2 regions of the Faecalibacterium sp. AM43-5AT genome follow, and region 1 is predicted to be linked to the other one. Evidence: riboswitches for the same ligand, from Rfam matches in the RefSeq annotation. Region 1 holds a riboswitch; the other holds the start of a gene.
What was found. A riboswitch is a leader RNA that binds a small molecule or an ion and turns the genes downstream of it on or off. The one in region 1 is predicted to bind FMN.
Positions count from the first base shown of each region.

Region 1 (3,405 bases):
GGCTTGTGCTCCAAAAGCTGCCTCGAAGTACCTTAACAGTTTTAACTGTATCTGTTATATTTCAATATAAACTGTATCAGCAGTAAACACAGTTGCATTGGAGGTTGATTATGCGTCAGATATTGCTTTTCGCGGCACTTGCCGCCGTGCTTGCACTGCTTCTGGTGAGCCGCGGGGGAACCAAGGACAAGCCGGTGCCGACAGAGGAGGACGCTCCCGGCAAGGCGGCGTATCATAAGATCAGCGCCGAGGAAGCCTATGAGATGATGATCCCGCAGGAGATCGTGGTGGTGGATGTCCGCACCCGGGAGGAATACGATGGCGGGCATATTGAAAACGCCGTCCTTGTGCCCAACGAGAGCATCGGGAGCGAAATGCCCGAGACGCTGCCCGATAAGGAGGCGACGCTGCTGATCTACTGCCGCAGCGGCCGCCGCAGCAAGGATGCTGCACAAAAGCTGCTGGCGCTGGGGTATCAGAGCGTCTGCGACTTCGACACGATCCTGATTGTCCAAACTCAATTCAAGGTCATGGTCGATGATGGGCAGCTTGAACCGGACGGACTTCAGCCACTGTCCATTAGGCTGGCGTTCCGGGCAGATCTGCACCTCGTCGATCAAAAATTCCACCAGTCTGCGGCGTTCCGCCTCGGTCATGGTGGCATAAAACTTGTCAAAGCAAATCAGGATCTTATAGATGTTGTCGCCTGTGATTTTGTCGGCTTCAATGGCCTGCTTCTTTGCCCGGGCATCCATCAGTCCATTTTCCACCTCTTCGATTTTATCGTACATCTTATAAAGGCGGTCGTCCGGGTCAAGGCTGTCGATCTCCTCCATAAGCCGGGATTTTGTGGAGTAGTGCTGCCGTAGCTGCTTCTCATAGGCGGCGATCTCCTGCTCAATGGCAGTGGTATCTACCTTCATGTGTAGACCTTGGTCTTTTCTGCTGCCATTTCCAGCACCTCCCATTCGTACCGTCTTGTTCGGAATAGACTTTGCAAGCAAAGTCGTGTGCCAAAGGGCGCTGCTCTCGCCTGTCGGCTCGGTCAAGCGCTTCAAAATGCAACGCATTTTGAGGTCGCCACTGGCGACCCGCGCCCCTTTGGATTCTCCGTTCACATTGTCCTACGGACGATGTGATTTTATTGTTGTAGCGATTCGCTTCATCCCGGTTTCGTCCCGGTTTGCAGAATGCCCTTGCAATCCGAAAGGAGCCGTGCTATAATGCCGCTGTAATTGAATCAGAAATCTTCAGGGCAGGGTGCAATTCCCTACCGGTGGTACAGCCCACGAGCCGTAAGGCATGATTCGGTGAAACTCCGAAGCCGACAGTACAGTCTGGATGAAAGAAGATACCAAGCGCAGAGCCCGCACGGTTCTCTGCTTGTGGAGGCTGCTCTGGGATGCGTTTGCATTCTGGAGCTTTCTTTTTTGCACAAGAGTCCCTTGTGTCTTTTCGGCTTGCCCTGAACGTTTTTGTTCAGGGCTTTTTCTTTTGGAGGCGACACGATGAACGACGAAGATTATATGCGTCTGGCTTTGCAGCTTGCAAAAAAGGGTTGCGGATGGACATCTCCCAACCCGATGGTGGGTGCCGTGGTCGTAAAAGAGGGCAGGACCATCGGACAGGGCTGGCACCAGAGATACGGTCAGGCTCATGCGGAGCGCAATGCGCTGGCATCCTGCACCGAAGATCCGCAGGGAGCGACCCTGTATGTGACATTGGAGCCGTGCTGCCATTACGGAAAGCAGCCGCCCTGCGTGGATGCGATTCTGGACGCGGGCATTCACCGGGTGGTCGTGGGTTCTGCTGACCCGAATCCGCTGGTGGCCGGAAAAGGAATTGCGTTCCTGCGCGCACACGGCATAGATGTGACCGAAAATGTTCTGCAAGAGGAATGCGATGCGCTGAACAAGGTATTCTTCCACTATATCACCACAAAACGCCCCTTCGTTTCCATGAAATACGCCATGACGATGGACGGAAAAATCGCCACATACACAGGCGCTTCCAAATGGATCACCGGGGAAATTGCCCGGAATCATGTTCAACGGCAGCGACACCGATTCCGCGGCATTATGGTGGGAGTCGGAACCATTCTGGCAGATGACCCGCTGCTGACCTGCCGGATAAAGGGTGGCCGTGATCCCGTCCGGATCATCTGTGATACACATTTGCGGACACCGCTGCAATCACAGGTAGTCACGACCGCCAAACAGGTCCCCACCATTCTTGCAACCTGCTGCGGCGACCCAGAGAAGCAGGCGGCATATCAACAGACCGGGTGCCGAGTCCTTTGTCTGGAAGAGCAATGCGGTCATGTGAATCTTCCGCAACTGATGGAACAGCTGGGGCAGGAGCAGATCGACAGCATTCTGCTGGAAGGCGGTGGGACCTTGAACTGGTCTGCACTGGAAAGCGGCATCGTGCAGCAGGTACAGGCTTACATCGCCCCGAAGCTGTTCGGAGGTAGGGATGCCAAAGCACCCATTGAGGGTGCAGGTGTTTCGTTTCCGGATGCTGCATTCCGCCTGAAGAACAGCCGATTGGAACAGCTTGGCAAAGATTTCCTGATCGAAAGTGAGGTGGAGTACCCGTGTTTACCGGAATCGTGGAAGAAGTCGGAACAATAAAATCCATCAATCGGGGACAGCATTCTGCCGTACTGACTGTTCATGCAAAAACGGTTCTGGAAGAAACCAGGATCGGTGACAGCATCGCCGTCAACGGCATCTGTCTGACCGTCAGGCAGCTCTTCCCGGATAGCTTTGCTGCGGATGTCATGCACGAGACCTTGAACCGCTCTGCGCTTGCGCAGCTCACCGTTGGAAGTGCTGTCAATCTGGAACGTGCCATGCCGGCCAACGGACGTTTTGGCGGACACATCGTAGCAGGCCATGTGGATGGGATCGGACGCATTGCCAACATCCGAAAGGACGATACCGCTGTCTGGTACACCATTCATGCGGATTCCGCGATCCTTCGCTATGTCGTCGAAAAGGGTTCCATCACAATAGACGGTATCAGCCTGACCGTGGCTGCGGTGGAGCCTACGGACTTTTCCGTGTCCACGATACCGCACACCGTCTGTCAGACGAACCTGAACCAGCGGCACAAAGGGGATTTTGTCAATCTGGAAACCGATGTTATCGGAAAATATATCGAGAAGCTGCTTCCATCAGAAGCACCGAAACAAAACACGCTCACAAAAGAAATACTGCTGCGCTGCGGCTTTTAAGGAGAGTTTAGGATGAACTTCAATACCATTCCCGAAGCTTTGCAAGACCTGAAACAAGGAAAAATCATTCTGGTAACGGATGACCCCGACCGTGAAAACGAGGGGGACTTCATCTGTGCTGCCGAATTTGCCACCACTGAAAACATCAACTTTATGGCGACCCACGG
Region 1 covers NZ_QVGZ01000017.1:5,674-9,078, forward strand. The annotation lists gene DW937_RS15495 (rhodanese-like domain-containing protein) at 111-869, shown strand; FMN riboswitch at 1,243-1,357, shown strand; gene ribD (bifunctional diaminohydroxyphosphoribosylaminopyrimidine deaminase/5-amino-6-(5-phosphoribosylamino)uracil reductase RibD) at 1,509-2,633, shown strand; gene DW937_RS13645 (riboflavin synthase) at 2,597-3,238, shown strand; gene DW937_RS13650 (bifunctional 3,4-dihydroxy-2-butanone-4-phosphate synthase/GTP cyclohydrolase II) at 3,251-3,405, shown strand, end outside.

Region 2 (3,405 bases), on a different contig from region 1:
TCCTGCTGCTGCGGGACGGCCCGCTGTGCATCCGCAAGCCCGGCTCCTGGCACATTACCAAAGCCTGCCTGCAGAACCTGTGGAAGGTAGGCGCACCGCTGGCCGCAGAGCGTGCAGTTCTTTCCTCGGCGCAGGTGCTGCTCATCCGCATCGTATCCGGCCTTGGCACCACCGCCATTGCTGCCAACAGTCTGGGTGTGAGCGCCGAAAGCCTGTGCTACATGGCAGGCTATGGCATTCAGGATGCATCCCTTGCACTGGTGGGACAGGCCGTGGGCGCAAACCGTCGGGATATGGCAAAAAACTTTGCCTGGCTGTGCACCGGCATGGGCATGGGCATTATGGCGCTGACCGGCGTTGGCATGTACATTTTTGCGCCAAACCTGATGGGCGTTTTCACCGCAGATGCGGCAGTTATTGCGCTGGGCGCACGGGTGCTGCGCATTGAAGCACTGGCCGAACCGATGTTCGGTGCCAGCATCGTTGCCAGCGGTGCCATGCAGGGTGCCGGAGACAGCACGGGATGCTTTGTGCTGAACCTTGTCAGCATGTGGGGCATCCGGCTCACGCTGGCTTCCCTGCTGGCTCCGCATTTTGGGCTGGTGGGTGTATGGATGGCCATGAGCTTTGAGCTGACCATACGCGGTGTGCTGTTCCTTGTGCGGCTGGCCCATGGCAGATGGCTGGACAAAGGGGCATTGGCCTGATCGATCGCGGGCGGATATATTTTCCTCTAAATAACAGCTCCCCGGCCGGGAACCGCACTGCGGGACCTGACCGGGGAGTTTTGCTGTGGTTATATGATTTGAGAAGAAGAAAAAAGTGGAGAACAAGTTACTTTCTGCCGTGCAGGATGGGAGACAGCGGCTTGTAGATCAGCATGCACAGCACTGCATCCAGCAGGCCTTTGACCAGCGTGAAGGGCATATTGAAGATGACAAGGCACTTGATGAGACTGTCTGCAGAAGGCAGGATGGCCTGATACATGCCGAGGATGGCTTCCAGCGGCATGTGGTAGAACTGCACATAGGCCGGATAGGTGATGAAGTAGTTGGACGGTACGCTGAACACAGCCATGGCTGCAGCGCCTGCAATAGCACCGATGATGGCGGTCTTGCGGCTCTTGTGGTGCTTATAGACAGCGCCTGCCACAGCGGAGAAAACCGCACCCAGCATGAAGTTGCACAGCTCGCCCACGCATGCAGTGGAAGTGCCCTTGATAACGATGTGCAGCAGGTTCTTCATAAAGCTGATGACCACACCGTACACCGGGCCGAGAGCAAAGGCACCCAGCAGAGCCGGCAGGTCAGAAAAGTCCATCTTGACGAAGGACGGAATGAGCATCGGAATGGGAAACTCAATGAACATCAGGATAAAGGCCACCGCGCTGAGCATGGCGGCAACAGTAAGATTGTGAGTCGTGCTTTTTTTCATGGTAATGATCCTTCCCGGGGTAAGATGCCCCTTACAAAAATTGTTCCGAAAGCTCTTTTCGTATCTTGTTTTTTTGAACGGGAAGGACAAATAGAAAAGCGCCCTGCTGCAACAAAAACACTGCAACAGGGCGCGTAGACAACGATTTGCCTGCCGTTTCTTGCATCCGGACTATACCGTTGGTCCCGGAGTTGCACCGGGTCAGCACCCTTGCGGGTGGTCGCGGACTTTACCGCCAGTGGGGAATCTCACCCCGCCCTGAAACGAACTTTCTGGCACAAAGTATAGCGTGGCAGGCCCAGCTTGTCAAGAGGGCATCTTAAAATTTGTGCAAAAAATGTCAAAGTAATTCTTTCAAGCTTCCTTTTCTGTAAGCTCTTGCCCGGGTGGGTGCGGTATGGTATCATAAATGGGTCGTATAAAATTCAGGAGGTTATCATGATCTTTTCTATTCGTGATCTTTCGTTTGAGCTTGGCTCTGTGCTGCTGGAGGGCTGGTTTGCACTGGCTGCGCGCGCAGGGTGCGCGCTGCTCATTCTGCTTGCCGCATGGCTGGTACGCCGCTGGCTGAGCAAAAAGGGCATTCCGGCACTGCTGGCCCGCAAGTGGCACTTTAACGGCACTCCCATCCTGCTGCGCAGCTTTGCGGTACCCATCCAGCGCATGTGCACTGCGGTTGGCGTATATCTGGCGGCAGCTTCCCTGCCCTGGGCCATTCCCGGCATTGCCAAGCTGCTGTTGGTCTGCTTCCGCCTTGTCATGACCCTGCTGGTCTGCGAAGGCCTGTATGCGGCATCGGATCTGGCCGCCCTGCTGCTGGCTTCCTGCAGCTCGGAGATCCGCTCCAACAAAACGCTCTGCTCTTTGCTGGACACCGCCTACAAGGTGCTGGTGATCGTGCTGTGCGTGGCAGCGTTGGCACAAGAAGTGGGCTTTCCCATCGGCAGCATTGTCGCCGGTGCCGGTCTGGTTGGTCTGACCATCTCGCTGGCCGCACAGGAAAGCGCCAGCAACCTGTTTTCCGGCATCGTGATTCTGCTGGACAAGCCCTTCTCAGTGGGCGACTGGATCACTGCGGGCGATGTGGAAGGCGAAGTGATCGACATCAACTTCCGTTCCACCCGCATCCGCTCGCTGGATAAAACCATCAATGTGGTGACGAACAGTAAGATCTGCTCTTCCACCGTGCAGAACGCCGCCCTGCGCACCATGCGGCCCTACAAGTTCAATCTGGGTGTCACCTATGGCACCACCCGCCCGAAGCTGGAACAGCTGATGAAAGACTTGCAGACCATGCTGGACGCAAGCCCTTACACCAACAAGGGTACCAACATCGTACAGCTTGCAAACTTTGGCGATTCCAGCATCAACATTCTGGTCTCCGCCTACCTGCTGACCAACGCCTACGCGGAATTTTTGCAGATGCAGAACGACCTGAACCTGAACATTATGGACATCATGCAGGCCGACGGTGTGGATTTTGCGTTCCCCTCCACCAGCGTGTATATCGAAAAGAACTGAGCAAACCTGTAAAGGGGCTGTTGCAAAATAGCGCCAACGAAAAGTGGAAAGCAAAAATCTCATCTTTTTCCCTCAAAAAGAGTAGAATTTTTCGGAACTGAAAATGCAAAAAGCTGAGCACCTGCTTTTTCACAGATGCTCAGCTTTTCTATACTCATTTTTTGAAATCTGCCTTTGAGGCCTCAACATTCTGCCCGTTTTGTACGGTGAATGCGGCGGCTATTTTCAATCAGTCAGCTCAAGACTGGCAGGCAGTGATCAGGCTCATCTTGTAGACCTCGTCGGCGTTGCAGCCACGGGACAGGTCGTTGATAGGAGCGTTCAGACCCTGCAGGATGGGGCCGTAAGCTGCATAACCACCCAGACGCTGAGCAATCTTATAGCCGATGTTGCCGGCCTCGATGCAGGGGAAGATGAAGGTGTTGGCCTGACCAGCCACCTTGCTGCCCT
Region 2 covers NZ_QVGZ01000001.1:227,448-230,852, reverse strand. The annotation lists gene DW937_RS01230 (MATE family efflux transporter) at 1-707, shown strand, start outside; gene DW937_RS01225 (ECF transporter S component) at 835-1,434, opposite strand; FMN riboswitch at 1,585-1,704, opposite strand; gene DW937_RS01220 (mechanosensitive ion channel family protein) at 1,873-2,955, shown strand; gene pta (phosphate acetyltransferase) at 3,194-3,405, opposite strand, start outside.
Region 2: another riboswitch for FMN. It lies ahead of DW937_RS01225 (ECF transporter S component); the one in region 1 lies ahead of ribD (bifunctional diaminohydroxyphosphoribosylaminopyrimidine deaminase/5-amino-6-(5-phosphoribosylamino)uracil reductase RibD).